DNA from 4 places in the Bacillus swezeyi genome. Region 3 is predicted to be linked to each of the others. Evidence: riboswitches for the same ligand, from Rfam matches in the RefSeq annotation. Region 3 holds a riboswitch; each other region holds the start of a gene.

Region 1 (7,659 bases), 2.2 Mb from region 3:
TTCTTCGGTAATTGTTTCTTCGCCGACTGCCGGTGAAAGCTGGCTGCCAAAAAAGTCGGCAGCCGCAAGGCCGATATTTGGACCTCCGGCACCCTCGACGACTTTCTCCATCGTGATCGGACTAATCCTGTACGCCCCGCCAAAATTCACAATTCCTCCGTCTCCAACATGATGAATGTAAACCGAACAGCAATGTTTCATACCATTTCTCCTTTTTTTGGGTCATATAAATATATTTATGCTGTTGATACTAGAAGGCATAAACTTCCCGGCAAAAAAACATCAGGCTAAAGAGAGTACATAGTTTCCATCCTAGGTGAGCATTCTAAAAGCAACATTTTGACGGGAGGTGCCGCCTCATGAAAGATGACGATAAAAAACCGGTTGACAACAACGCCGTCAACCAGCAAAAAAACCGGCTCGCCGAAAAGAACAGACAAGCCGGAAAACACCAAGATTCGAAAAAACCGCATCATCTATAAAAAATTGGCGGCGTCCAAACAGAACGCCGCCGCTTCCTCTATTTTTTCTCGTATGTCCAGCCTTCTTCCTGATAGACCTTATCCTGTTTCATCAGGTGGCCGAGCGCCCTTTTAAACGCCGCTTTGCTCATATTGAACCGCGTTTTGATGTCTTCAGGATCGCTCTTATCCCAGTACGGCATCGCGCCGTTTCTCGATCTTATATAGGACAGAATTTCTTCGGCATCTACAGACAAGGCATCCTGCTTTCTCGGCAGAAGCGACAAATTAACCGAACCGTCTTCTTTGACTTTAATCACCCTTGCCGTCAGCTTCTCACCCAGCCTCGGCTCTTCTTTTCTTTCCGATGAATGGATAAACCCCCTGATGCCGCCGTCGGAAATCATAAAAGATCCCGAAGCGATGAGACGGTATACAGTTCCTGAAAGCTCTTTATTCATGAAATCAGGCGAAGCATCGTGAAAAAGCTCGCTGATCTTATCCTCCGGAGCCGGCTTGGCAAACATCCGTCCATGGCTCGTGATTTTCAGCATGCAGTACAGCCTGTCCCCTTTTTTAGGCCAGACTGATTCATAAGGCGGTAGATGCTCGATGGCGACAAGCGCATCCTTTGTGAGCCCGACATCGACGAACACCCCCATGCCGCTGACGGCATCCACGACTTCTACCCAATCGTAGTGATCAGCGCTGATGATCGGTTTTCTCATCGTAGCCGCCAAGCGCCCCTCATGATCGACATACACAAAGACGTCGACTTCTTCCAGACCATCTATATCCTCAATGATCTCGCTGTGATGGAGGAGAATCGATTCATCTCCGTCCGTCAAAAAGTACCCGTAGTCGGCTTTGTGATCTATTTGCAAAGTTAATTGCTGTCCCGGTCTCATATTGATTCTTCCTTTCTTCATGCACCTGTCCTATTGATGTATTCCTCCAATGTTCAAATTATTGCCAGATAACGGCCAGGCAAAACCGTACCATATTGGAAGTTTCACCTTATTCTACTATAATTGACTCATAAGTAAAATGGATGGAGGTTTTCACATGGCAAAAGAAAGCTCATTTGACATCGTGTCAAAGGTTGAGATGCCTGAAGTTCAAAACGCAATTCAAACCGCTCTTAAAGAAATCGGCACACGCTATGATTTCAAAGGATCAAAAAGCAACATCACACTTGACGGTGACGAGCTTGTGCTTGTCTCAGACGACGAATTTAAAATGAACCAGCTCAAAGACGTCCTTGTCGGCAAACTGATCAAGCGCAATGTCCCGACAAAAAACATCGAATACGCCAAACTGGAAAACGCTTCCGGCGGCACCGTCAGACAGCGCGGCAAATTGGTGCAGGGCATCGATAAAGAAAACGCAAAGAAAATCAACAATTTGATCAAAAAATCGGGGCTTAAGGTCAAATCCCAAGTGCAGGATGATCAAATCCGTGTAACCGGAAAAAATAAAGACGAGCTCCAGCAAATCATCGGCCTTGTCAGAGAAGCCGACCTTCCGATTGACGTCCAATTTATAAATTTTCGATAAATTCTTAATTTACTGTTGATTATTCCCCCGATTTTCGGTAAATTGAGTAAAAGTAAACAATACAAATTGAATAGCTGTTCTTATCAAGAGAGGCAGAGGGACTGGCCCTATGAAGCCTCAGCAACCGGTGAATGAATATTCATGACCAAGGTGCTAAATCCAGCAAGCAGACTGCTTGGAAGATAAGAAGACGGACATTTGTCGCTTAAAAGTCTTCTTCTTCAGAAGACTTTTTTATTTATCAAAATTTTCAAGGGGGAAAACAATGGGTTTATTTGAAGATATAAAAAGCAAAATTTTAATCGCTGACGGCGCCATGGGTACGCTGCTCTATTCTTACGGAATCGACCGCTGTTTTGAAGAATTGAATATCTCAAAGCCCGATGAGGTGAAACGCATCCATGAAGCGTACGTGCAGGCAGGCGCCGACATCATCCAAACGAACACGTATGGTGCAAACTTCATTAAGCTGTCCAGATACGGACTTGAAGACGAAACGAAACAAATCAATGAAAAAGCCGTCCGCATCGCCCGTTCTGCCGCGGGCTCCGCTCATGTTCTCGGAACGCTCGGCGGCATCCGGACGTTTAATAAAAACGCGTATTCACTCGAAGACATTAAAAGAAGCTTTCGCGAACAGCTTTATCTTCTACTAAATGAACAGCCAGACGGTCTTCTTCTTGAAACCTATTATGATCTTGAAGAAGCGCGCGAAGTATTGAAGATTGCCAGAAAAGAAACGGAACTCCCGATCGTTCTGAACGTTTCGATGCATGAAGAGGGCGTTCTTCAAGACGGAACCTCGCTCAGCGAGGGCCTGAAGCTTTTGGCAGACCTCGGAGCAGATGTGGTCGGCATCAACTGCCGCCTCGGCCCATATCACATGATCAATGCGCTTGAGGAAGTGCCGCTTTTAGAAGACGCCTACCTTTCCGTCTATCCAAACAGCAGCCTCCCATCCCTAGTCGAAGGGCGCCTCGTCTATGAAACAGATGATCAATATTTCAGAGACAGTGCGATGGAATTTCGCAATCAAGGCGCGCGCATCATCGGGGGCTGCTGCGGAACGACGCCGAACCACATCAGAGCGATGGCTGAAGCGGTCAAAGGACTTCCGCCGGTCACCGAAAAACATGTGAAAACGAGAAAGAAAGCAGCGGCCGCCGTCCGACATGAAAGAACAGAGCCTGCTTTAGACGAGCTGGCAAAAGAAAAACGGTCCATCATCGTCGAATTGGACCCTCCTAAACAATTAAACTTTGAAAAGTTTTTACGCTCCGCCCAAGAATTGAAGTCAGCCGGCATCGATGCCCTGACTTTGGCGGACAATTCTCTCGCCACCCCGAGAATCAGCAATGTTGCCTGTGGCTCGCTTTTAAAACAGCAGCTTGATATGAGATCGCTCGTGCATATTACATGCAGGGACCGCAACCTGATCGGCCTTCAGTCTCATTTAATGGGTCTTGATACGCTCGGACTGTCAGATGTACTGGCGATTACCGGAGATCCGTCGAAGATCGGCGATTTCCCGGGAGCCACCTCCGTCTATGACTTGACATCATTCGATTTGATCAGCCTGATTAAACAGTTTAATGAAGGATTGTCCTATTCGGGAAAACCGCTCGGCAAGAAAACGAACTTTTCTGTGGCGGCCGCCTTCAATCCGAACGTCAGACATATTGACAAAGCGGTCAAACGGATCGAGAAGAAAATCGACTGCGGGGCTGACTATTTTATTTCCCAGCCTGTCTACTCAGAGGAGCAGCTCATCAAGATTCATGAAGAAACAAAGCATCTCAAAACCCCGATCTATATCGGCGTTATGCCTTTGACAAGCAGCCGAAATGCGGAGTTTATCCATAATGAAATTCCCGGCATCAAGCTGTCAGACGCGATCCGCGAAAAAATGGCGCTTGCGGGAAATGATAAGCAAAAACAGGCTGAGGAAGGGCTTGCGATCGCGCGCTCTCTGCTTGATACAGCATGCGATTTGTTTAACGGCATTTATTTGATCACACCGTTTTTACGATCTGATTTAACCGCAGAACTGACGGCTTATATTCACAAGAAAGAAAAGGAGACGACAAATGCCTAACATCAATGACCAGCTGAAGAAAAAAATCCTCGTCCTTGACGGGGCGATGGGAACGATGATTCAAAACGCCAATCTGTCCGCCGCAGACTTCGGAGGCGAGGCCTATGAAGGATGTAATGAACACTTGAGCATAACGGCGCCCCACATCATCCAGGGAATCCATGAAGCGTATCTCGCCGCTAAAGCCGATATCATTGAGACCAATACATTCGGAGCGACCCGGCTTGTTTTGGATGAGTATGATCTCGGACATCTCGCCTATGAGGTAAACCTCGCCTCTGTCAGGCTCGCAAAAGCCGCCGCTGAAAAATATTCGACACCTGAATGGCCAAGGTTCGTCGCAGGCGCAATGGGTCCGACGACGAAAACCCTGTCCGTCACAGGCGGTACGACATTTGACGAGCTGATCGCCAATTACGAGGAACAGGCGAGAGCGCTGATTACGGGCGGAGCGGACCTTTTGCTGCTTGAAACGAGCCAGGATATGCTGAATGTAAAAGCCGGTTTTATCGGCATCCGGCAAGCCTTTGAAAAGACCGGCACCCCCCTTCCCCTTATGGTGTCGGGAACGATAGAACCTATGGGCACGACGCTTGCCGGTCAGGATATCGAATCCTTTTACATCTCCCTTGAACATATGAAGCCGATCAGCGTCGGCTTAAATTGCGCGACAGGCCCTGAATTTATGACGGATCACATCAGGACCCTTTCTTCGCTTGCCCAGACGGCCGTGAGCTGTTATCCAAATGCCGGACTTCCTGATGAAGAAGGACAATATCACGAATCTCCACAGTCATTGGCGAAAAAAATCAAGGCTTTTGCTGAAGAAGGCTGGCTGAACATTGTCGGGGGCTGCTGCGGAACGACGCCCGTCCATATTAAAGCATTAGCCGATGAAGTGGCTTCACTGCAGCCGCGGCCTGTCCCTTCGGGAGCAAGACCGCACACCGTCTCAGGGATTGACGGATTGATTTATGAAGAAACGATGCGTCCTCTTTTTGTCGGCGAACGGACAAATGTGATCGGATCGCGAAAATTCAAGCGGCTGATTGCCGAGCAGAAATTTGAAGAAGCCGCCGAAATCGCGAGAGCTCAAGTGAAAAACGGCGCCCATGTCATCGATATCTGCCTCGCCGATCCTGACCGAGATGAAGCTGAAGATATGGAAGGCTTCTTGAAGGAAGCGATGAAAAAAGTAAAAGCCCCTTTTGTCATCGATTCGACGGACAAAACGGTGATCGAAAAGGCGCTTCAATATTCGCAGGGAAAAGCGATCATCAACTCGATCAACTTGGAAGACGGCGAAGAGCGGTTTGCGGACATTCTCCCTCTCGTCAAACGATTCGGCGGCGCACTCGTCGTCGGAACGATCGATGAAGAAGGAATGGCCGTCACCGCTGAAAAGAAGCTTGACATAGCAGTCCGTTCGCACCAACTGCTCACCGAAAAATACGGGATTCCGGCATGCGACATCATCTTTGACCCGCTTGTCTTCCCCGTCGGAACGGGTGATGAACAGTATATCGGCTCTGCAAAGGAAACGATTGAAGGCATACGCCTCATTAAAGAGAGACTCCCGGAATGTTTGACGATTCTCGGCGTCAGCAACGTTTCCTTCGGCCTCCCTCCCGTCGGCAGGGAAATTTTGAACGCCGTCTTTTTATACCATGCAACACAGGCCGGACTTGATTATGCCATCGTGAATACGGAAAAGCTTGAACGGTTCGCTTCCATTCCAAAAGAAGAAATCGAGATGGCTGAAAAGCTGCTGTTTCATACAGATGACAAAACGCTTGCGGTATTTACCGGCTTTTACCGCGGAAAGAAAAAAACGGACAAACAGCCGAAGACATCGCTTCCGCTTGATGAACGCCTTGCCGAGTATGTCATAGAAGGCACAAAAGAAGGACTGATCCCTGATCTGGAAGAAGCCTTGAAAAAATATGACACACCGCTTGACGTGATCAACGGTCCGCTGATGGACGGCATGGCAGAGGTCGGACGGCTTTTCAATAATAATGAGCTGATCGTCGCCGAAGTGCTCCAGTCTGCTGAAGTCATGAAAGCTGCTGTTTCCTTCCTCGAAAATTATATGGAGAAAAAAGACGACAGCGGCAAAGGCAAAATCATTTTGGCGACCGTTAAAGGCGATGTGCATGATATCGGAAAAAACCTGGTCGATATCATTTTAAGCAACAACGGCTACAAAGTCGTCGATCTCGGGATTAAAGTGACACCTCAGGAATTGATTGAAGCGATCCGCAAAGAAAATCCAGACATTATCGGTTTATCTGGACTGCTTGTCAAATCGGCGCAGCAAATGGTCGTCACAGCGCAGGACCTGGATAAAGCCGATATTTCTGTACCGATTATGGTCGGCGGTGCGGCGCTTTCGAGAAAATTCACGAACATGAAAATTTCGCCTGAATATAAAGGAGCCGTACTATACGCCAAAGACGCGATGGATGGCTTAGCGCTCGCGAATCAGCTGAGGACGGACCCCGGACAGTTTCTTGTCCAAAAAGAACAGGACGCACCCGCAGTCGCCGCTGCAAAAAAACCGTCAGCCGCGGTTGTTGAAATGCTTGAAAAACGGGTGCACATCCCGAAAGCTCCCGTCTTCCTTCCGGAAGATTTAAAACGGCATTACTTAAAAAACATTGACCTTGCCTATATTGTGCCATATGTAAATCAGCAAATGCTGCTCGGCCATCACCTCGGCTTAAAAGGAAAAGTTAAAAAGCTTTTGGCCGAAAAAAACGCGAAAGCGCTTGAACTGAAAGGCTTAGTCGACGAATTACTCAGAGACGGTAAAAAACACGGCTGGTTCGACCCTGCTGTCGTCTATCAATTTTTCCCGGCCTATAGCGACGGAGATTCGCTCCATATTCTAGACCCGCAAAACAGGGACAGCATTCTTGAAACGTTTGTTTTTCCAAGACAAGAAAAACTTCCGTTCCGCTGCATCTCTGACTACATTCGGCCGAAGGGAGAACTCGATTATGTATCATTCTTCGCCGTCACAGCAGGCAGACATGTGCGGGAAGTGGCAAACCGCTTTAAAGCCGAAGGCGACTATTTAAAAAGCCACGCGGTACAAGCACTTGCCCTTGAACTTGCGGAAGGGCTCGCCGAACGGACGCACCAAATCATCCGCGACCGCTGGGGCTTTCCGGATGCACCTGACTTTACGATGGAGCAGCGTTTTCAAGCAAAATACCAGGGGCAGCGCTATTCTTTTGGATATCCGGCTTGTCCGAACCTCGAAGACCAGGAAAAGCTTTTCAGACTCATTCAGCCCGAGGGGATCGGCATCCATTTGACAGACGGTTTTATGATGGAGCCTGAAGCATCCGTATCCGCGATTGTCGTCTCACATCCTGAAGCAAGGTATTTCAACGTCCATTAAGGAACTCTTGGTGATTTACAAAACCATTGACAGCAGCAAAAGGAGGCAGGCATATGATCGAAGTGAAACAGATCAAGGCAGAAGATACACACGAGATCAGACATCGCATTCTGAGGCCGAATCAGCCGATCGAAGCT
Region 2 (7,659 bases), 2.0 Mb from region 3:
CAGGGCTTACTTTTCCGGATTCGGGAACGGTTTTTATTGAAGGAAAGCCCGCAGCCCGGCACATGGCTGAAAGTATCGCCTATTTAACAGAGCTTGATATGTTTTATGAGCCTTTCCTTGTAAAGGATATGATTTATTTTTATGAAAGCCAGTTTGCCGATTTTCAGACTGATAAGGCCTTTGACCTTTTAGAAGATATGAAAATCGCTGGGGATAAAAAAATCGGAAGGCTTTCCAAAGGGAACCGAGGCAGACTGAAGCTTGTGCTGACATTGGCGCGCAATGCACCAGTCGTGCTGCTTGATGAGCCTCTTTCAGGCCTTGATCCGCTGGTGAGAGAATCGATTGTCAAAAGTCTGCTTACAAATCTTGAGCTTGAAAAGCAGACGGTGATCATCGCCACGCATGAAATTCATGAAATCGAACCGATTTTGGATGAAGTGATCGTCGTCTTAAACGGGCGGATTGAGGAAAAAAAGGATGTCGAAGAGCTTCGTGAAGAATCAGGGGTTTCGCTTTTACAATGGCTTAAACAGCTTATCAAAGAAAAATCATGATGAATCTGCAACTTCAAAAGTCGGGAGGGGAAATCAGTGGAAACACTGCTGCAATTAAAAAACGTCTCAAAAACGATCAGAGGAAAGAAAATTATCGACGGATTGAGCTTTGATGTACACGCCGGAGAGATATTCGGCTTTTTAGGGCCGAACGGCGCCGGAAAAACGACGACGATCAGGATGATGGTCGGTCATATGAACATCACCGCTGGAGAGATTGCCGTGTGCGGTGTGAGCGTAAAAGACAATTTTGAAAAGGCTGCCGGCCATATCGGGGCGATCGTCGAAAATCCTGAGCTGTATAAATTTTTAACGGGCTATCAAAACCTTCAGCAATATGCGCGCATGACAAAAGGCGTGACAAAAAAGAAAATCGATGAAATCGTCGAGCTCGTCGGTCTGAAGAGCAGGATCAATGATAAGGTCAAAACGTATTCTTTAGGCATGAGGCAAAGGCTCGGCCTTGCTCAAAGTCTTTTGCACGATCCAAAGCTGCTGATCCTTGATGAGCCTACAAACGGACTTGATCCGGCTGGAATCAGGGAAATCCGCGATTATTTAAGAAAACTGACAAGGGAAAGAGGCTTGGCCGTCATCGTTTCGAGCCACCTTCTTTCTGAAATGGAACTGATGTGTGACAGGATTGCCATCATTCAAAACGGCAAGCTGCGCGATATTCAACATGTGCACGGAGCTGCCGCGGACGAGAGAAAGCGCTATTTCATCCAGGCTGATGATGTAGACGCCCTGCTTCGCGAGGCTGCTGGGTTTGGAGACAGACGGGTTGAAAAAGTTCAAACGGGAATAGAAATCAGCCTCTCGAAAGGTGAAGTTCCTGATTTCATTAAACATTTGACCGACGGCGGCATCCGCTTATATGAAGTGAAGGTCATCAACAAATCTCTGGAAGACCGATTCTTGGAAATCACCGCAGAAGATGAGGAGGCTCAGCATGTTTAATCTCGTTGTTAATGAATGGATCAAAATTTTCAATCGAAAAGGAACATACGTCATGATCGGGTTATTGCTGTTATCCGTCATCGGACTGGGCATCATGACCAAGACTATAGGCGAAAGCGGCGTGAGCGCAGATTGGAAAAAGGAATTGGCGCAGGAAAATGCGGATATGAAACAACAGCTTGAAGGCGTCAATAATCCCGTTCTTGAACAAAACTACAAAAAGTCGATCGCCATTAATGATTATCGAATCAAGCACGATTTACCGGAGGATGGAGAGTATTCGGTATTGTCGTTTATCAATGATGCCATAGATGTAATTCCCATGATCGGACTGTTTGTCATTACGGTAGCGGCGGGGATTGTCGCAAATGAATTCAGCTGGGGAACGGTGAAACTTCTTGTCATTCGGCCGATCAGCCGCTTTAAAATATTATTATCCAAGTATCTTACGGTGCTGCTGTTTGCGCTGGCTTTGCTTTTCATTTTGTTTGCAAGCGCGGGCTTAACAGGTCTTCTTTTATTTGGTACGGGAGAAAGCAGCCAGGTGCACCTTGCGTATGTGAATGGAAGCGTAGAAGAGCAAAGTCTTCTGCTGCACTTAGCCGGCAGCTACCTGCTGAATTCGATCTCACTGTTCATGATGTCGACGATGGCATTTATGATTTCAGCCGTTTTCAGAAACAGTTCTCTTGCCGTAGGGATTTCGATCTTTCTGCTTGTCATGGGTGGAACGGCGACAGGCCTACTTTCAATGAAATTCGATTGGGCGAAATACATCTTGTTTGCCAACACGGATTTAACGCAGTATTTTGACGGAACACCGCTTGTTTCAGGAATGACGTTAGGGTTTTCGATTACGGTGCTGGCTGTCTATTTTATCGTTTTTCAAGTGCTGGCTTTCGGCGTATTTACAAAAAGAGACATTGCTTCATAAGCGGTTTTGGAACGAAAGCATAACACCGGTTTCCGGGCGTTATGCTTTTTTTAAAACATAAAAAGACTGCTGACGATAAGTCAGCAGTCTTGTATGAAGATCAGCGGTTCCCAGCTTATGCTTTTGTTACGTTAGCAGCTTGTGGTCCGCGGTTTCCTTCAACGATTTCGAAAGATACAGATTGGCCTTCTTCCAAAGTTTTGAAGCCTTCGCCTTGAATAGCAGAGAAATGAACGAATACATCGTCTTGTCCTTCAACTTCGATGAATCCGAATCCTTTTTCAGAGTTAAACCATTTTACTTTACCTTCTAGCATGAAATTTCCTCCTAAAGCGATAACGCTTAAATTCACTATTCTTGCTCTAAAACAAACTTCCAAGACGAAAACTCTTACAAAACTTTCTTCTTAAAGATAGTTCGAACAAAAATAATTACCTTTACTTTACCAGTGTTTAAGCGAAATTACAACTGCTAAACGCAAATTTTTTTAAAAAAGTGAATTTAGTTAGGATTGTGAGACGGAAAAATGAAAAACCGCACCGGCAGGGGAAGCACTTTGAAAGGCAGCTTTCCCATGCCGGTCCGTAGAAAGCTCAAAAAACCCTCATTGACAACATTCCGAAGAAGCTGTAAAGTTAGGTAAAACTTTATACATCAACAACTTCTTATTCAGAGAGGCGGAGGGAATTGGCCCTATGAAACCTCGGCAGCGGGTTCTGTGCGATACAGAATACTGTGCCAACTCCAACAAGCCGTACAGGCTTGAAAAATAAGAAAAGCGGATGCACTCAAATATTCCCTTGAGCTGATAGGCTTCTTCTTATTTTAAATAAGAAGAAGCCTTTTTTGTTATCTAAAACACGGAGGAGGATCATCATGATTACATTTCAAGGGGTTGAAAAAGTGTATGAGAGCGGCGGACAGAAAGTCCGTGCGCTGAATGGCATTGACCTTCATGTCAATAAAGGGGAAATATACGGAGTCATTGGATTTAGCGGAGCAGGCAAAAGCACGCTGATCCGCTGTGTCAACTTTCTCGAAAAACCGACGGCGGGAAAGGTATTCGTTGGCGGTCGGGATTTAACATCATTGTCAAAAAGCGAAATCCGCTCTGTGAAACGGAAAATTGGAATGGTGTTTCAGCATTTTAACCTTTTAAATTCGAAGACTATTTTCGCAAATGTCGCGGAGCCGCTTGTACTCGTCAAAACACCGAAAGCCAAAATCAAACAAAAAGTGATGGATCTGCTTCGTTTTGTCGGCCTTGAGGATAAAGCGGGCGATTATCCGGATCAGCTTTCAGGCGGGCAAAAACAGCGCGTCGGCATCGCGCGGGCGCTGGCGACAAATCCGGAGGTTCTGCTTTGTGATGAAGCCACATCTGCGCTTGATCCGCAGACAACCGGCGAAATCCTGAAACTGTTAAAGCGTGTCAACGAGCAATACAATATTACGATTCTTTTGATCACCCATGAAATGAATGTCGCAAGAGAAATTTGCGACAAAGTCGCTGTGATTGAAAAAGGAAGAATCATTGAATCAGGCAGTGTGTTTGACGTTTTTTCCGCACCGCAGACAGACACATCCAAAAGCTTTATTCGATCGGCTATAGATCATGAGATTCCTGAATCGATCCAAAAGCTGAATGTAAAGCATCTCTACCAATTTCAATTTATCGGGGAATCATCAGGGAAGCCGTTTCTCTCCCGTGTATCAAAGCGATTTGATGTGGAAGTCAATATTCTTCACGGAACGATTACAGAACTCCAAGGCATTCCATTTGGCAGCATAACGGTCGAGCTGCAGGGAGAAGACGATGAAATCAGGCGGGCTCTAGATGATATCCGTAAAGAAAACATTCGAGTAAGGGAGGTTTCATAGATGCTTGTTACATATGACCAAATCATCAATGCACTGTTAGAGACGATACAGATGACTCTTTTTTCACTTTTGTTTTCAAGCATCATCGGAATTCCGCTCGGGATTTTGCTCGTTGTCACAAGAAAGGGAAATCTCCTCGAAAATAGAGCGGTTTTTACGATTGTCAATGCCATCATTAACATTTTCCGATCTGTGCCGTTCATTATTTTAATGGTTGCTTTAATCCCGATAACACGGCTGATCGTAGGGACGTCAATCGGAACATCGGCTGCGATTGTGCCGCTTACTTTTTATGCGGGGCCATATATAGCAAGGCTTGTAGAAAACTCTCTTCTTGAAGTGGACCCCGGGGTCATTGAAGCAGCTGAAGCTATGGGGGCCACCCCGCGGCAGATCATCTTTCGATTTTTGATTCCGGAAGCGCTCGGTTCATTGGTGCTGAGCTTTACGGTTGCGACAGTCGGGCTTGTCGGGGCTTCGGCAATGGCTGGTGCAATAGGCGCCGGCGGACTCGGAGACTTGGCGATCACTTACGGCTATCAGAGATTTGATACGCTGACGATGATCATAACGGTGGCGATGCTTGTCATCGTTGTACAAGGATTGCAGACATCAGGAAATGTGCTTTCAAAAAAAATAAGAAGAAGATAAAAAGAGAGGTAGACGTAATGAAGAAATTTGCTTTGATCATCATCGTTCTTTTGTTTGTCATTGTGTTTGCAGGATGTGCAGCAAATTCGGACAGCAAAACGATTAAAATCGGCGTCAGCGGAACGGATACGAGAATATGGGATTTCGTGAAGAAAAAAGCGGAAAAGGAAGGATTGAAGCTTGAAATCGTCAAATACTCAGACTATGTTCAGCCAAATCAGGCTTTGGCAAGCGGAGACATCGATGCAAACGCCTTTCAGACGATATCTTATTTTAACACGTTTAAAAAAGAACGCGGCCTTGACTTATCGCCCATCGGCACGACGATTATCGCTCCGATGGGGGTGTATTCCGACAAATATCAATCAGTCGGCGATATTCCTGACGGCGCAAAAATCGCAGTTCCAAATGAAGCGACCAACATGGGAAGAGCGCTGCTCCTTTTGCAGTCGGCGGGATTGCTACAATTAAAGGACGGCTTTGACGGCAACGGAACACTTGATGCCATTAAAGAAAACCCTAAAAACTTGGAAATCACAGCAGTGGCGGCGGAGCAGACTCCCCGTGTCCTCCCTGATGTGGCTGCTTCTGTCATTAACAACGGTATCGCGGTTGACGCCGGCTTGCACCCTGTAAAAGATTCAATCAAACTGGAAGACGAAACAGCGACGCCGTATATTAACATCATTGCCGCCAGAACAGAAGACCGTAATCGCGAAGATTTAATAAAAATTGTGGAGCTTTATCAAGCAGACGATACGGCTGAATTTATCAAGAAGGAATTTGACGGGGCACAGCTGCCAACGTTCGTTCCTCTTAAAGAAATCGGAGAATGAAGAAAAGCTCCAGGCCCATTTTTGGCAGCAGGTATAATTCCTACTTGACCAATCAGGTTTGTTGTATTATAGTTTTCTAATGTAAAAAAATTCTGGGGGTGCTTTTGTTATCATGACATTCTTTATTATTATAAATATTCTCGTCATGCTTGGCCTGATGGCGCTCCTTTATATGATGCAAAAAAAACATGTTTCGTTTTCTAAGCGGGTATTTACCGCTCTCGGACTCGGAATTGTGTTTGGGTTTGCTTTGCATTTTATATATGGTTCGTCTTCAGAAACGATTACACAAACATCTGATTGGTTCAATATTGCCGGCAGCGGCTATGTCAAGTTTTTGCAGATGATTGTCATGCCGCTTGTGTTCATTTCGATTTTGGGTGCTTTTACAAAGCTTAAATTGACCCACAACATCGGAAAAATCAGCGGACTGATCATCGGGATTTTGATTGCGACGACCGCTGTCGCTGCTGCTGTAGGTATTGCCTCCACGCTTTCCTTCGACCTTCAAGCCGTCCAGGTTGATCAAGGCGGTGCAGAGGTTTCAAGAGGAGCCGAACTTGAGCAGAAATCTCAGGACATGGAAGCCAAAACGTTTCCGCAGCAAATCGTTGAGCTTCTTCCGGGAAATCCGTTTTTAGATCTTACTGGAGCAAGACCAACGTCAACGATTGCGGTTGTCATTTTTGCGGCTTTTCTCGGAATCGCTTATCTTGGCGTAAAGCGAAAACAGCCTGAACAAGCTGAACTCTTTAAAAAAGTCGTTGATGCCATATATGCGATCATCATGCGCGTTGTAACGCTGATTTTAAGACTGACGCCTTACGGTGTACTGGCGATTATGACAAAAACGATTGCGACAAGTGACCTTGACAGCATCGCAAAACTCGGCAAATTTGTGATTGCTTCATATGCGGCGCTGATTGTGATGTTCATCATTCACTTGCTGCTGATTACAATCAGCGGGTTGAACCCGGTCACATACTTGAAAAAGGTATTTCCGGTGCTTGTGTTTGCCTTCACTTCAAGATCTAGTGCTGGCGCTTTGCCGTTGAATATTAAAACGCAGCGGAGCCTCGGAGTTCCTGAAGGAATTGCCAACTTTGCCGGCTCATTCGGCTTATCGATCGGCCAAAACGGATGTGCGGGTATTTATCCCGCCATGCTGGCGATCATGATCGCACCGACAATCGGGCAAAATCCGCTTGATCCGTCATTCCTTTTCACCGTGATTGCTGTCGTTGCGGTCAGCTCTTTCGGTGTGGCAGGCGTCGGAGGCGGTGCGACATTTGCAGCGCTTCTCGTCCTATCCGCTTTAAATATGCCGGTTGCCCTTGCCGGACTGCTGATTTCGGTCGAACCGCTCATCGACATGGGGCGTACGGCTCTTAATGTCAGCGGAAGCATGACTTCTGGTCTTGTGACAAGCAAGGTGACAAAAGAGCTTGAAATAGACACTTATCACGATCGTACCAATATAATAGAAGCAGAAATGTAAAAAAGGCCCGCACATGCTCAGGAAGCTGTGCGGGTTTTTTTTATGAATACGTTTGATCTGCATCATACATGGTCTGCTGTGTTGTTTCATCGTTCATCACATTGACCGGAGCTTGCGACATATGGCCGAATGTTTGCTGCTGGTTTCCCGTATGGTCCGATTGGCTTTGACCTTGCTGCTGCTGTGTTTGTCCTTGCCCTCCGGGATTGAAGGCCTGTTTAATCATTTCAGCCGGGTTTATCATCATGTTTTTCTGGCTGTTTCCGTGCTGCTGTCCGCCCATTCGGTTCGAGATCATGCTTGTTACTCTTTTGCGGATTTCGGGGGAAAATGCTGCGGTTA
Region 3 (7,659 bases):
ACGCAAATCAGCGCAGACAGTTCAAGACGCCGCTATCCAAATTCAGCCTAATCGGCGAAAAAATCGCCAACATGTCAGCGAAACTCTATGCGATGGAAAGCTCTGTTTATCGGACGGTCGGGCTTTTTGAAGACAAAATGGGCACCTTGAGCGAAGAAGACCAAAAAGACGGGAGGCAGATTGCAAAAGCAATTGCCGAATACGCCATCGAATGTTCGTTAAATAAAGTATTCGGGTCAGAAACGCTTGATTATATTGTTGACGAAGGCGTCCAAATCCACGGCGGCTACGGATTTATGCAGGAATACGAAGTGGAGCGCGCCTACCGCGATTCACGGATTAACCGGATCTTTGAAGGGACAAATGAAATCAACCGCCTCATCGTACCGAGCACATATTTGAAAAAAGCCTTAAAAGGGGAGCTGCCGCTCTTTGAGAAAGCAAAGGCGCTTCAGGAAGAGCTGATGATGCTCATGCCTGAAGAACCGGGCGACGGGGTCTTGGAACAGGAGAAGCATTTGCTGAAAAATGCCAAAAAGATCGCGCTGCTGACCGCAGGGCTTGCTGCACAAAAATACGGAAAAGCGATCGACGCAGAACAGGAGATCCTCGTGAACATCGCTGATATTGTCAGCCAAGTTTATGCGATGGAATCAGCCATTTTAAGAACCGAAAAAGCTGTCTCGGCATTTGGCGAAGAAAAAAATGCACAGAAAATCCTGTATACGCAAATTTTCACACAGGAAGCTTTTCAGGAAATTGAAAGCCATGCAAAAGAATCGTTAATTGCGGTGGAATCAGGCGATTCGCTGCGGATGATGCTGTCCGCCCTCCGTAAACTGACACGCTTTACGCCTGTCAATGTCATTGAGAAAAAACGCCAAGCTGCCAAAGGAGTCTTTGAAGCAGAGAAATTCATCGTTTAATGAAAAGGCCCTGCAATTACAGCGGGGCTTTTTAGCTGCCTGATGAAAGCAACGTTTTAGGTTTTTAAAAAGATCTGTGTTAAAATAGCCTCGGATCATTCGAGAGGGGTGAACGCATGGCTTTGGATTTTTATTGGTACCCGAAATGCGGGACTTGCCGAAAAGCGAAAAAGTGGCTTGAAGATCACGGAGTAGAAGTAAACGGGATACATATCGCTGAAGAGCCGCCGAGCAAAGAAAAGCTGAAACAGCTTTTTGAAAACAGCGGACTTGAATTGAAAAAGTTTTTCAATACGAGCGGACAAAAGTACCGCGAACTTGGCTTAAAGGATAAGCTGCAAGACATGTCTGAAGATGAACAGCTTGAATTGCTGGCTTCCGACGGTATGCTGATCAAACGTCCGATTACAACTGACGGCAGGAAAGTAACCGTCGGTTTTAAAGAAGATCAGTTTAAGACGTACTGGTTATAATGTATGAATATGTGATATCTTCAATGTAGGATGATTTAAAACATTTTATGGAGGGGTTAGCATGAGCACACCAAAAGAATTGCGTTATTCGGAAGAACATGAGTGGGTTAAGACTGAAGGAGACAAAGTCAGAATCGGGATTACTGATTTTGCCCAATCCGAGCTTGGAGACATCGTTTTTGTCGAGCTTCCTGAAGTGGGAGACGAGATTAAAGCGGACGAGCCTTTTGGAAGCGTTGAATCTGTTAAAACCGTTTCAGAATTATACGCCCCGATCAACGGGAAAGTCGTTGAAATAAACGGAGATTTGGAAGACAGCCCTGAATTTGTCAATGAGTCTCCGTATGAGAAAGCATGGATGATTGTCGTTGAACCGGCTGACACTTCAGAAATCGACGGCTTGATGACTGCAGAACAATATGATGAAATGACAAAAGAAGCCTAATTTAGGATAGCAGCCCGTCATTTGGATACTCTATAAAAAGAGGGGGTGTCCAAATTGACGCTGAAAAAAGAGCGGATTGATATAACAGAACATGTGAAGGGCCATTTTAAAGACGGCGGCATGCAGCTGTATCATGAAAATGAACCAATCGGCCGTATGACCGGCATGGATCAATACGAACTGGAATCTGGATACTATTTCCAAGATGGTAAATTCTACAAAATGGCTGATACCACAAGTGCACCCGATGCAAAATATGTAGACTGTGATGACCAGCAAGGCTGGTGTTAAACGGCTCAGGCGGTGAATATTCACTGCCTTTTTTCACAAAAAATCTATTTTTCTCTTAAAGGTGATCCATATGCCAGAAATCGAAAAAGTCATGATCGTCGAGGGGAAATCCGATAAGCTGAAGGTAAAACGTGTCATCGAAGAACCTGTTGACATTATATGCACGAACGGAACGATCAGCCAAACAAAGCTCGATGAATTTGCCGAGAATCTGTATGATAAAGACGTTTACATATTGGTGGATGCCGATGAGTCCGGTGAAAAGCTGCGCCGGAAGCTCAAAAGGGAACTGCCTGAAGCATCCCATTTGTATATTGATAAAGCCTATAAGGAAGTCGCTTCAGCCCCGGATCACCATGTGGCAGAAATCCTCTTTCGGTCAAATATTCGAGTGCATACAAAATTTTTATGATAAAAAAGTATAGAGGTGCGGTTTAACATATGCAGGAACTTCAAGAACGAGAATTAAAACAGCTTGAGCAAAAGACCTGTCTATTGTATTTATACACCCCTTTTTGCGGGACCTGCCAGCTGGCCGGAAGAATGCTGGAAGTCGTTGACGACATGCTTGCAGATGTTCCTTTCTATAAAAATAATCTCAATTATTCCCCAACATTCGCCAAACAGCATGAAATTGAAAGTGTGCCGTGTTTTCTCCTTTATAAGAACGGGCGCATCGTCAAAAAAGAGTATGCTTTTCATTCTGTTTCCCACTTATATGATATGATTAAACAAAATGCTGTTGATTAAGGGTGTTTTTGACATATTTCTCGGGAAATAACCCTCAAAAACTTGTCGAGCAATTCATAAAGGACTCCCGTTGTATGCAGAGAATCTGTAAGTATGACCAATTTACAGGAGGTTATACAGTTGGAGAAAATAGGATTGATAGAAAGAGAGGACCGGTCTCTTTTTTTAAAACCTCTATTATCCACAACGGCTTTGCTGATTACATTTCAAGGTGAAAAAGAAGCTTTTACGTTAGCGATCAATGAACAGGGGGAAATGGAAAAATCAGCCATACCGAAAAATGCTCATTTGACTTTTTTTGGGGATCAAAGCGAGATTATCGACCTTCTTCATGGAGATATTTCCCTGCAGCAGCTCGTACAGCGCGGCACCGTCAAGGTAAAAGGCTCTTTCAGGGCTTTATTGAAGCTCGAAGCGATTTTATGGCTTACGGACGGTTTCTTCAAAAACAGCGACCTTCATTTATAAAATTCTTAAAATGTTGGAAAAACGACAGATTGACAGTGTTAAGGCAGAACAGTGAGGCGGACATTCAGTTCGCCTCTTTTACCTGTTGATCATATCGGGTAGGCCGTTTGTCTTAAGAAAAGTAGTTGACAACTATTTTTTCGCATGATATCTTAATTTAAGAATTCCGATCATCATAAATTAAAAAATGAATATATGATTCTCTTATCCAGAGAGGTGGAGGGAAGTGCCCTATGAAACCCGGCAACCATCAACATATGTTGAAATGGTGCCAATTCACACGAAGCGTTAAGCTTTGAAAGATGAGAGAAAGGCCAAGACTTTTCAAAAGCCTTTCTGCTCAAGTGTGCAGAAAGGCTTTTTTCATTGATCATCAGGAATTCAGGAAGCATACTTGACTTAGACGTCGAAGAATAGAGCAAGAAAGCAGGTGATGGCTTTGATAAATCTTCAAGGTGTTTCAAAGGTTTATCAGTCAAAGCATGGAGATGTCAATGCTGTCCAGGATGTCACCCTTACGATAAAAAAAGGTGAAATCTTCGGAATTATTGGATATAGCGGAGCTGGAAAAAGCTCCTTAATCCGTCTTTTGAACGGACTTGAACAGCCGACTTCAGGTACAGTTGAAGTCGCGGGCCGAACGATAGGCGAAATCAAAGGGAAAAAACTGAGGGATGCGAGAAAGGAAATCAGCATGATCTTTCAGCATTTCAACCTTTTATGGTCGAGAACAGTCCGCGACAATATTGCCTTCCCGCTGGAAATTGCCGGCGTCAGCAGGGCAAAACGTTTAAAAAGAGTCGCTGAACTGATTAAGCTCGTCGGTCTTGAAGGAAAAGAGAACGCCTATCCTTCCCAGCTGAGCGGCGGACAGAAGCAGCGAGTCGGGATCGCAAGGGCGCTCGCGAACAACCCGAAAGTTCTCCTTTGTGATGAAGCGACATCAGCGCTTGATCCGCAGACAACTGACTCGATCCTGGGTCTTCTGTCTGATATCAATGAAAGACTCGGACTGACGATCGTCCTGATCACACATGAGATGCATGTCATCAGAAAAATCTGCCACAGAGTGGCCGTCATGGAAAACGGCAGGGTTGTCGAAGAAGGCGATGTATTGAACGTCTTCAGAAAACCGAAGGAAGAAATGACAAAGCGCTTTGTTCAGCAGGTAACCGAACCGGAAGAAACGAAGGAAACCTTGAAACAGTTCCTTGATGAAACGACATCAGGGCGGACGATTAAGCTCGCCTTTGTCGGCGAAGCAGCTGAAACACCGCTGATTACGCAGATCATCCGAAAATTTGATGTTGAAATCAACATTCTTCAAGGGAAAATCTCGCAAACGCAGGACGGCGCTTATGGTTCATTGTTCATTCATGTAGATGGAGAGCCGCATGAAGTCAATGAAGTGGTTGAATTCATCAAGAGCCGGCAGGTAGAAGCTGAGGTGATCACAAATGTTTGAAAAACTGTTTCCCAATGTAGACATGGAGCAGCTGTGGGAAGCCACATATGAAACGATTTATATGACAGGAATTTCCCTTTTCTTTGCTTTTATCATCGGAGTCATTCTCGGTATGCTGCTGTATTTGACTTCAAAAGGGAATATTTGGCAAAACGGAGCGATTAATGCGGTGATCGCGGCAATCGTCAATGTGTTCAGGTCTATTCCATTTATTATATTGATTATTTTGCTTCTCGGTTTCACAAAGTTTTTAATGAGTACCATTCTGGGGCCGAACGCGGCACTTCCAGCGCTGATTATAGCGTCCGCTCCGTTCTATGCCCGCCTTGTGGAAATCGCTTTGCGCGAAGTCGATAAAGGTGTGATTGAAGCGGCGAAATCAATGGGGGCGAAAACATCAACGATCATTTTCAAAGTGCTCCTGCCGGAATCAATGCCCGCGCTCATTTCGGGCATTACGGTTACAGCGATTGCGCTGATCGGTTCAACCGCCATGGCCGGTGCGATCGGGTCGGGCGGACTCGGCAACCTTGCATATGTAGACGGATTCCAAATGAATAATCCCGATATTATATTAATCGCAACTATTTTCATCTTGGCTATTGTGTTTATCATCCAGTTTATTGGGGATTTGATTACAAATAAATTAGACAAACGTTAGGGAGGACATCAACATGAAAAAAGGTTTATTAACTGCTTTATTCATCATTTTTGCCGGCGTTTTGGCTGCTTGCGGATCTTCTAGCAGCGAAGGTGATAAAGACAGCAAGGTCATCACTGTCGGAGCGACGCCGACGCCGCATGCCGAAATTCTTGAGGAAGCAATACCGCTTTTGAAAGAAAAAGGATACGAGCTTAAAATCGAGAAATTCACAGACTACAAACTGATCAACAAAGCGCTCGTTTCTAAAGATCTTGACGCGAACTACTTTCAGCATGTTCCATATCTTGAGCAGGAAATAAAAGAAAACAAAGACTATGATTTAGTTAATGTCGGTGCAGTCCATCTTGAGCCATTCGGCATCTACTCAAAAAAATATAAATCATTAAATGACCTGCCTGACGGTGCAACCATTATTATGAGCAACAACGCCGCTGAGCAGGGCCGCATGCTGGCAATGCTTGAAAAAGCCGGCTTGATCAAGCTGAAATCAGGCATTGACAAAGTAGACGCAACGGTGAAGGATATTACGGAAAACAAGAAAAACCTAAACATCAAAAACAATGTCGCGCCTGAAATGACGGCAAAAGCATATGAAAACAATGAAGCTGACGCCGTGTTCATCAACGTGAACTATGCGATCCAAAACAAGCTGAATCCGAAAGAAGATTCAATTGAACTCGAATCTCCAAAAGACAATCCTTATGCAAACATCATTGCGGTGCGCAAAGGTGATGAAGATTCAGATAAAGTCAAAGCGCTTCTTGAAGTATTGCGTTCTGATGACATCAAAAAATTCATCGATGAAAAATACAAAGGCTCTGTCATTTCTGTATCTGAATAAAGGAAACAACCCCCGGTTTGCAGAAAACCGGGGTTTTCAGCGTGTCGACAAACCCTCGCATTCGTTGTCAGGCCTGCGCGTCGGTGCTCACGAATTCCAACATTCGCTCCGCTCCGATGCTCACCCTTCCTAGACTGCAAGGGTTTTCAATCACGCTGAAAGGATGACAAAATTCTAAAACTTTAAACCGTTTTAGGATTTTGTCAACAATCTACAAACCCCGGTTTGCAGAAAACCGGGGTTTTTTCGCGTAATTTTTGAAATACGGGCCATACTAATGAAAAATGAATTGCAAATGGAGGAAGCAACCGTGAACCAGCATGAATCAGAAAGCATCATAGAATCCGCTCTGCAGGAATATAAAGCGGGAATCGGCATCTTTTCGGAGAAAATGCCGGGCATTGCATCCAAATACAATAAGTTTACTGAAGAATGTTTTAAACAAGGTGCATTAAGCGAAAAAGAAAAGCAGCTGATCGCACTTGGAATCAGCGTCAATACCCAGGATGAATATTGTATTATTTACCACATCAAAGGCTGTCTTGACTGCGGAGCGAAAGAAGAGGAAATTCTTGAAGCCGTCGGCGTCACCGCAGCATTTGGCGGAGGAGCAGCAATGAGCCAAGCCGTCACACTCGTGCTGCAGGCCATGGAAGAATTCCAACAAATGAAACACTGATCGAGAAATAAAAAGAATTTTCTATTCATCGCCTGTGAAATGCCGGAATATCGACAGAGATCAGCATATTTAAAGCATACTCATCTTTGCAGAGTCTGTATATAATTGGTATCATGTAAGAAAATCTCTGAGAGGATGATTCATTATTTGTTCAAGCCAAGATCAGCTTGACCTTGAATTTACGGCAGAAATGGAAAAAGCGATGCACAAGTCCCATGGCATGGGCTACCAAGAATACAGCAGAAGCCATGAGAATCGGCTCGAAGTCGAGAAAAGGCGTGAAGAGCATTATCAAAAAGGCAAACAGATCGTTACAGATATGAAATTGATGAACGGATAAAACAGAGGGCGGATGATATCCGCCCTTTTACATATCACTTGCGATAACAGTTGACCTGACAAAATGCAAAGGTTTAATATGAATATATGATCATATTATAATTTTTGGAGGAGGTTTCTCAATGAGCCATTCCCACAGCCACCACAACCATAATCATGCCCATCACGCCAGTAAAAAAGCGCTGCTGACCAGCTTTTGTCTAATCCTTACTTTTATGGCAGTTGAAATCATCGGCGGGATTTTGACAAACAGCCTCGCCCTTCTATCAGATGCCGGGCATATGCTCAGCGATGCCGCTGCACTGGGGTTAAGCCTGT
Region 4 (7,659 bases), 2.0 Mb from region 3:
GAGTACATGCCCGAGCGGATCTATGATCATGCTGTGGCCGGCAAATTCGTTTGCAGGGTCTTTTCCTGAACAGTTGCAAGCTGCGACAAAGCATTGATTTTCAATGGCTCTGGCTATTAAAAGGCTTCGCCAATGATCGAGCCTCGGCCGGGGCCATTCCGCCGATACGAAGATGATGCCCGCTCCTTTTGAAGTGTGCTTCCTGATCCATTCCGGAAAACGGATGTCATAGCAGATAAATCCCGCAGCTCGTGCACCTTCAATCTCAAAACTGCCGTCAGCCGAACCGGAAGATAAATAGAGATGCTCATCCATCAGCTGAAAAAGGTGTGCTTTGCTGTATTCTTTGATCAGGTTTCCGTTTTTGTCTGCGATGTACATGGTGTTGTATACACCATTCTTTTTTTTAACGGCGACTGAACCGCACACAATATGGACATTGTTCGCTTTCGCCGTTTTCTGAAGCCATGTCTTGGTTTGTTTTCCGTCTTCGTCGCCGATTGTATCAAGGTTTTTTAAATCATAACCCGTCGTCCAAAGTTCGGGGAGAACAAGGATATCCGCATGGCTGCTTTCCGCTTCAATCAGCCGTTCTGCTTTTTTGAAGTTTTCTGAAGGGTTGCCGTAAGATATATTGAATTGCAGGCAGGAAATCGTCCGTTTCACTCTGGGTCACCTCATTTTTTACTTTACATTTTACCTTTAACAATATATGATGATGGACTATCATTTCAAGAATTTTTCAAAGCGGGTGAAAAAAATGAAATTTGAGCTTTCAAATGTGCTAAAAGAGCTGCCGGAGCAATTTTTTGCTTCCTTGGTCAAAAAGGTGAATGCAAAAATCGCAGCCGGCCATGATGTGATCAACCTCGGTCAGGGAAATCCCGATCAGCCGACACCGGACCATATTGTCGAAGCGATGGCAGAAGCCGTGCGCAACCCCGAAAATCATCAATATTCCGCTTTTCGCGGGAGCCGTTCGCTGAAAGAGGCGGCAGCCGAATTTTATAAAAGAGAGTATGGCGTTTCTGTCGATCCTGAACGGGAAGTCGCCGTATTGTTTGGAGGAAAAGCGGGTCTCGTAGAGCTGCCGCAATGTCTGTTAAACCCGGGTGATGCCGTGCTTGTTCCTGACCCGGGATATCCCGATTATTGGTCAGGTGTTGAGCTGGCAAAAGCCGTCATGGAAACGATGCCGCTCACAAAGGACAATCACTTTCTGCCCGACTTCAGCGTGATTCCGGCAGATGTAAAAGAAAAAGCGAAGCTGATGTACTTGAACTATCCGAACAACCCGACGGGAGCCCAGGCTACATCTGCTTTTTTTGCAGAAACCGTCCAATTCGCCAAAGACAACGGCATTTGCATCGTACATGATTTTGCCTACGGGGCGATCGGCTATGACGGCCAAAAGCCGGTCAGCTTTCTTGAAACAGAAGGCGCAAAGGAAGTCGGAATCGAAATTTATACACTTTCTAAAACGTACAATATGGCGGGGTGGAGAGTCGGCTTTGCTGTGGGCAATGCCTCTGTGATCGAAGCGTTGAATCTTTACCAGGATCATATGTATGTCAGCCTTTTTAAAGCGGTGCAGGACGCCGCAGCGGCCGCTCTGCTTTCAGATCAAAGCTGCGTAAAAGAGCAAAATGAGCGGTATGAAAAAAGGCGGGACGTCTGGATCAAGGCTGTACGCGATATCGGTTGGGACGCCGCTGCCCCGGAAGGCTCTTTTTTCGCATGGATGCCTGCCCCGGAAGGCTATACATCAGAGGAATTTTCAGATTTGCTTCTGGAAAAAGCCAATGTCGTTACAGCGCCGGGGATTGGATTCGGCCAATATGGCGAAGGCTATGTGCGAGTCGGCCTGCTCACCAGTGAAGAGCGCTTGCAGGAAGCGGCGAACCGGATCGGCAGGCTGAATATTTTTAAGAAGACCGGAGTCTGTCATTGACAACGGGGGAAAACGATGGGATAATTCAAAATAATTTATAAAATCAATATTCTTATCAAGAGCAGGCAGAGGGACGAGCCCGATGAAGCCCGGCAACCGACTTTTAAAGCACGGTGCTAAATCTTGCAGCTGGCGCTGAGAGATAAGGATTCGAATCGCAGAAACGAAACCTCTTTTTAGCACAGATGCAAAAAGAGGTTTTTTTATATGCATGCAAACAGGAAGGAGCTTAAGAATGAGTGAACTTAAGGCAACATATGTCCTGACAGATCCCGGAGCTCATCCAGAAAAGCGGGCTGAACAGATTGCACTCGGCCTGACGGTGGGGTCTTGGACGGATTTGCCGCAGCTGAAGCAGGAGCAATTAAAAAAGCATAAAGGACGCGTCGTCCGGGTTGAAGAAACAGAAGGCGATTTGGGAGAAAAACAGGCAGTGGTCACCATTGCCTATCCAGAAGCCAATTTCACCAGCGATATTCCGGCCGTCTTGACGACCGTTTTTGGAAAGCTGTCACTTGACGGAAAAGTCAAATTGGCAGATTTGGCATTTTCCAAAACGTTTAAACAATCACTGCCAGGTCCGGCATACGGGGTGTACGGCATTCGCAAAAAAATCGGCGAATTTGAAAGGCCGCTATTGATGAGCATTTTCAAAGGCGTTATCGGCCGCAGTATGGAAGATTTGAAGGAACAGCTGAGACAGCAGGCGCTCGGCGGGGTGGACTTGATCAAGGATGACGAAATCTTGTTTGAAACCGGCAGTGCCCCTTTCGAAAAACGAATCATCGAAGGCAAAAAAGTGCTTCAGAACACCTATGAAGAAACCGGCCATAGAACGCTTTACGCCGTTAATTTGACGGGAAGGACGCTGGAGCTGAAAGGCAAAGCGAAAAAGGCCGCTGAGCTAGGTGCCGATGTTTTGCTGTTTAATGTATTTGCCTACGGGCTGGATGTCCTCCAAAGCCTTGCAGAAGACGACGAAATACCGCTGCCGATTATGGCTCATCCGGCCGTCAGCGGTGCACTTACTTCTTCACCGTATTACGGTTTTTCCCATTCACTTTTGCTGGGCAAGCTGAATCGTTATCTAGGGGCTGATTTCAGCCTGTTTCCTTCTCCGTATGGAAGCGTCGCCCTCGCGAAGCGGGAAACGCTCGCCATTCATGATGAATGCACGAAAGAGGATGTCTTTAAACCGTCTTTCGCCGTACCGTCGGCGGGCATTCATCCCGGCATGGTCCCGCTCTTGATGAAAGACTTTGGCATTGACCATATCATTAATGCGGGCGGCGGCATTCACGGCCATCCAAACGGAGCCGCAGGCGGAGGAAGGGCGTTTAGAGCGATCATCGAAGCCGTTCTTGAAGCCGAGCCTGTCGAAGAAAAAGCAAAACGCTCCCCTGATTTAAGACTCGCCCTTGAAAAATGGGGGAAGGCCGAGGTTTCTGTATGAGAAAGCCGCTGATCATCTGCGATTTTGACGGGACGATTACAACAAATGACAACATCATCAGCATCATGAAAAAGTTTGCTCCGAAAGAGTGGCTCGCTTTAAAAGACGGCGTTCTCTCCAAGGAACTGCCGATCAAGGAAGGAGTCGGGGGCATGTTTGGGCTTTTGCCGAGCAGTCTCAAGGATGAGATGACGGCATATGTACTCGAGCAAGCGAAGATCCGTGATGGGTTTAAAGAATTTGTTTCCTTCCTGGATGATCACGGGCTCCCATTTTACGTCATCAGCGGGGGTATGGATTTTTTTGTTTACCCTTTGCTGGAAGGGATTGTGGAAAAAAATCGCATCTATTGCAATCAGGCTGATTTTCAAGGTGACAGCATCTTGATCAAATGGCCGCATCTGTGCGATGACAAATGCGAAAATGAATGCGGCTGCTGCAAGCCTTCGATCATCCGCAAGCTTCAGGGAGAGGGAGACTTCCTCGTGATGATCGGGGATTCTGTTACAGATGTTGAAGCAGCCAAATGTTCTGATTTGTGCATAGCCCGTGATTATTTGCTGAAGGAATGTGAAGATCTGCATTTGCATCATGTTGCGTTTGAGGATTTTTACGATGTGAAACGTACACTTGAAGAGACCTTGGAGGTGAAGGAATGGTTGTGAAGCAAAAGCGCTGGCAGGAGCTGGCCGAAGTAAAAAGGGAACTTGCGGCAAGAGATTGGTTTCCTGCAACCAGCGGCAACCTTTCGATCAAAGTATCGGATGAACCGCTGCGCTTCCTGGTCACAGCAAGCGGGAAAGATAAACGAAAAGAGACGAATGAGGATTTTTTGCTGGCCGATGAAGAAGGCAGGCCCGCAGAAAGCGGCCATTCCCTTAAGCCGTCAGCAGAAACGCTGCTTCATGCGTATGTCTATCAAAAAACAAATGCGGGCTGCTGTCTCCATGTGCATACCGTTGACAATAACGTGATCTCAGAGCTATATGCAAGAGAGAAACAAATCACATTTAAAGGCCAGGAAATCATCAAGGCTCTCGGATATTGGGAGGAAAACGCGGAAATCACCATCCCGATTATCGAAAATACCGCCCATATTCCAGATTTGGCGGCTGAGTTCGCCGCCCGTCTGTCAGGCGATTCGGGGGCTGTCTTGATCCGGAGCCACGGCATTACGGTCTGGGGAAGAACGGCGTTTGAAGCAAAGCGGGTGCTTGAAGCTTATGAATTTTTGTTCAGCTGGCATGTAAAGCTAAAAGCGTTCAGGCCAGAGTACGTCTAAAAAAGGAGGAAAAGAGGCATGGCAACGATCCGTATTCATGATGAACAAAACACAACCATCGAGCAGCATGAAGAGGTGGAACAATTTCTTGAGCAGCAGAAGGTTATTTATGAAAAGTGGGATATCACAAAACTGCCTGCTGGTTTAAGAGAAAAATATGAATTGACAGACGAAGAAAAACAGGAGATTTTAGATGTTTTCGCAGCGGAAATTAAAGACATCTCAGAGCGCCGCGGTTATAAAGCGCAGGATGTCATCTCGCTCTCTGATCAACATCCTAAATTGGATGAACTGCTGAAAAATTTTAAACAGGAGCATCATCATACAGATGATGAAGTAAGGTTTATCGTCAGCGGCCACGGCATCTTTGCGATTGAAGGGAAGGACGGCACATTTTTTGACGTTCTGCTGAATCCGGGAGATTTGATCTCTGTTCCGGAAAATACCCGTCATTATTTCACACTTCAGGAAGACCGGAAAGTCGTAGCCGTCAGGATTTTCGTCACGACTGAAGGATGGGTGCCGATATATGAGAAGGAACATGCTCAACAGTCATAAAAAAAAGCGTCTCAAGGGACGCTTTTTTTACTTGTTTTTTTCATGCAATGCTTGGATATGGCCCTCATGAAATGACAGATGGGGCTTTTCTTGTTGATAGTATTCGAGCCGGTCGAAAACAGAACCCGTGTGGAGCTCGAATTTATGTCCGTCAGGATCGGAAAAATAGATCGAATCTTTATCACCTTTATGACGTTTTCTTCCTGTTAGCACATTCACGCCTAAATCTCTTAATTTCTTCTCCCAATCAAGCAAATCTTCCTGATTGATGGAAAAGGCTATGTGTGTGTAAGAATCGTGAATCTCAGTCCGCTTCAAATCCTTTTCTTCGTTCAATGCAAGCCAGATCCCATTCAGGTCAAAATAAGCAGTTTTCTCTGCTTTTACGAGCCATTTGGCATCAAACACTTTTTCATAGAATGAAATAGAGGCTTCAAGATCAGAGACTGAAAACAGCAGATGATTAAGACCTTGAATCATTTGACATCATCCGCCCCGTCCGTTTGCAATGCTTCAAAACCAGCCAGTTCTTTCGCGATTTGCCTGAATAGAAAGGCGAGCACAGCAGCATCATCCAGCCAGCCCGCTCCTGCGAGAACATCCGGTATCACATCAATGGGAGACAGTACATAGATAAAGGCCAGAGCGGCCAGTAAAATCGTTTTTTTAGGGAAAAGCGGGTAGTTTCCTTTTCTCCACGCTTTACATGCGCTGAAAAACAATTTGAGGCTGGAGAACGCTTCTCTGACAGCGAATAATGTCCTCAGTCTTAAAGCCGGCTTTCTTATGTTTTTTCTCATCAAAAGACCTCCTGTAAAAGGAAAATGCTTTCCAGTGTTTATCTTATTTTATCCTTGGGTATAATTCAACAAATCTATTATACTGATTTCGAAATATTTTTTTGAAAAATAGGTTTACAAAATAAGTATAATCTGTAATAATGCTCAAGTACGCAAAATCTGGGTGATTCACGAAACTTTAACGCGGTAAGGGGTGAAGCGTATGCAAAGATATTTAGAGAAAGAAGCGCTGCTGGTCTCCATCAACGAAAAGCGGCAAATGATGGTTGAAGCTGCTGAAGTCTATGGATATACAGGGGATGAGACGATTAAGCAGAGCCAGGAATTGGATCAATTAATTTATCAATATCAAAAATTGTCGATGAATGATCATTATACACCAGACAAGCCGCTGCATGATTTTTTAGATGGCATCGACTGTCTGATTGTTGAAAAATATACAGCATAATGCTGATGAATCAAAAAAGAGCTGCCGTTAAACGGAATGCCAGCTCTTTTCAGAGCGGGAGCTGCTTTAGTCATCCTGTTCTTTTGAAGTCGGAAGCGTGATCGTTACGGTTGTGCCTTTATGCCGCTCGCTTTCGATCTGAATGGTTCCTCCATACATGGAAATGATTCGCTTGCAAACGACAAGGCCGAGTCCGGTTCCTTTTTCCTTGGACGTGACAAAAGGCTGGAAAATCTTCTCAATCATCTCTTTCGGAATGCCCTCTCCGACATCCTTCACAACAATTTCTGCTGTTTGTTGATCATGTTCAATTTGAATCAGCAGTTTCCCACCGTCTTTCATTGATTCCAACGAGTTTTTGGCGACATTTAAAACGACTTGCTTAATATGATCCTTTTTACAGAAAACGTATGCCGGATTTTCCGCACGGTTCTTGAACTTCACTTCGACATTATATAAATTGGCTTCAGAATGAATAATCGGCATGATCTCGTCAATCATTTCATTCAAGGCATTTAGCTGCCATTGTTCAGCCGTCGGTTTTCCAAGCACAAGAAACTCACTGACGATCTGGTTGATCCGCCGGATTTCCTGATCGATGATCGAGAAATACATTTGATCTTCTTTAGATTGATATTTTTTCTGAAGAAGCTGGATGAATCCGCTGATTCCGGTCAGCGGATTTCTGATTTCATGGGCGGTGCTGGCCGCCAGGGTGCCGATTAATTCCAGCTTTTGCGCTTCATTCTGGGCGCGTTCCTGTTTGGTCCGCCGTTTAAGCAAAACGTATTGAATCAGGAGGAACATAATATTAAGCAGGATAAAGATACTTAAAAAGGACAAGAGAAGACTGTGAACAAGTTCATCAAGCTGAACAGGTTCAGGATAGACTTCAAGCTTCCAGTCGATCTGGTCCAAAAAAGCATCAACAGTCCCGCCGTCCGGCTTCTCAGCAGGCGAGTGACCGGCCGAGAAGAGGACTTCGTTCTTCTGATTGAGAATTTTGATGTAAAGCTCAGGGCTCAGTACATTCATGATATTTTTTAAATAATCGATGCGAATGGAGGCCAGCAAAAAGTTTGTCGTCCTCCCCTCGCTATTAAAGACGGGGGTGAATATATTGAGCTCTAGCTTGTCCGTCAGAATCCCGGCCTCATCTGTGATCAC

The links. A riboswitch is a leader RNA that binds a small molecule or an ion and turns the genes downstream of it on or off. The one in region 3 is predicted to bind S-adenosylmethionine.
Region 1: another riboswitch for S-adenosylmethionine. It lies ahead of RBH91_RS06470 (bifunctional homocysteine S-methyltransferase/methylenetetrahydrofolate reductase); the one in region 3 lies ahead of metN (methionine ABC transporter ATP-binding protein MetN).
Region 2: another riboswitch for S-adenosylmethionine. It lies ahead of RBH91_RS05310 (methionine ABC transporter ATP-binding protein); the one in region 3 lies ahead of metN (methionine ABC transporter ATP-binding protein MetN).
Region 4: another riboswitch for S-adenosylmethionine. It lies ahead of mtnW (2,3-diketo-5-methylthiopentyl-1-phosphate enolase); the one in region 3 lies ahead of metN (methionine ABC transporter ATP-binding protein MetN).

The regions. Positions count from the first base shown of each region.
Region 1 is NZ_CP133085.1:1,354,019-1,361,677, reverse strand. It holds gene RBH91_RS06490 (spore germination protein) at 1-201, opposite strand, end outside; gene RBH91_RS06485 (DUF3941 domain-containing protein) at 360-482, shown strand; gene RBH91_RS06480 (CvfB family protein) at 521-1,369, opposite strand; gene RBH91_RS06475 (YajQ family cyclic di-GMP-binding protein) at 1,527-2,018, shown strand; SAM riboswitch class I at 2,096-2,207, shown strand; gene RBH91_RS06470 (bifunctional homocysteine S-methyltransferase/methylenetetrahydrofolate reductase) at 2,284-4,113, shown strand; gene metH (methionine synthase) at 4,106-7,522, shown strand; gene RBH91_RS06460 (GNAT family N-acetyltransferase) at 7,576-7,659, shown strand, end outside.
Region 2 is NZ_CP133085.1:1,114,915-1,122,573, forward strand. It holds gene RBH91_RS05290 (ABC transporter ATP-binding protein) at 1-557, shown strand, start outside; gene RBH91_RS05295 (ABC transporter ATP-binding protein) at 594-1,517, shown strand; gene RBH91_RS05300 (ABC transporter permease) at 1,510-2,451, shown strand; gene cspB (cold shock-like protein CspB) at 2,567-2,767, opposite strand; SAM riboswitch class I at 3,114-3,227, shown strand; gene RBH91_RS05310 (methionine ABC transporter ATP-binding protein) at 3,328-4,332, shown strand; gene RBH91_RS05315 (methionine ABC transporter permease) at 4,333-4,983, shown strand; gene RBH91_RS05320 (MetQ/NlpA family ABC transporter substrate-binding protein) at 5,001-5,819, shown strand; gene RBH91_RS05325 (L-cystine transporter) at 5,932-7,317, shown strand; gene RBH91_RS05330 (hypothetical protein) at 7,358-7,659, opposite strand, start outside.
Region 3 is NZ_CP133085.1:3,642,694-3,650,352, reverse strand. It holds gene RBH91_RS18255 (acyl-CoA dehydrogenase FadE) at 1-926, shown strand, start outside; gene RBH91_RS18250 (arsenate reductase family protein) at 1,043-1,399, shown strand; gene gcvH (glycine cleavage system protein GcvH) at 1,461-1,844, shown strand; gene RBH91_RS18240 (YusG family protein) at 1,899-2,135, shown strand; gene RBH91_RS18235 (toprim domain-containing protein) at 2,206-2,547, shown strand; gene RBH91_RS18230 (thioredoxin family protein) at 2,577-2,885, shown strand; gene RBH91_RS18225 (SCP2 sterol-binding domain-containing protein) at 3,006-3,353, shown strand; SAM riboswitch class I at 3,555-3,662, shown strand; gene metN (methionine ABC transporter ATP-binding protein MetN) at 3,793-4,818, shown strand; gene RBH91_RS18215 (methionine ABC transporter permease) at 4,811-5,479, shown strand; gene metQ (methionine ABC transporter substrate-binding lipoprotein MetQ) at 5,493-6,323, shown strand; gene RBH91_RS18205 (carboxymuconolactone decarboxylase family protein) at 6,619-7,002, shown strand; gene RBH91_RS18200 (YuzK family famiily protein) at 7,205-7,342, shown strand; gene RBH91_RS18195 (cation diffusion facilitator family transporter) at 7,464-7,659, shown strand, end outside.
Region 4 is NZ_CP133085.1:1,656,047-1,663,705, forward strand. It holds gene RBH91_RS08205 (carbon-nitrogen family hydrolase) at 1-666, opposite strand, end outside; gene RBH91_RS08210 (pyridoxal phosphate-dependent aminotransferase) at 761-1,951, shown strand; SAM riboswitch class I at 2,001-2,100, shown strand; gene mtnW (2,3-diketo-5-methylthiopentyl-1-phosphate enolase) at 2,187-3,404, shown strand; gene mtnX (2-hydroxy-3-keto-5-methylthiopentenyl-1-phosphate phosphatase) at 3,401-4,069, shown strand; gene RBH91_RS08225 (methylthioribulose 1-phosphate dehydratase) at 4,060-4,686, shown strand; gene RBH91_RS08230 (1,2-dihydroxy-3-keto-5-methylthiopentene dioxygenase) at 4,705-5,244, shown strand; gene fosB (metallothiol transferase FosB) at 5,272-5,724, opposite strand; gene RBH91_RS08240 (YkvA family protein) at 5,721-6,044, opposite strand; gene RBH91_RS08245 (aspartyl-phosphate phosphatase Spo0E family protein) at 6,247-6,492, shown strand; gene RBH91_RS08250 (sporulation kinase KinD) at 6,559-7,659, opposite strand, start outside.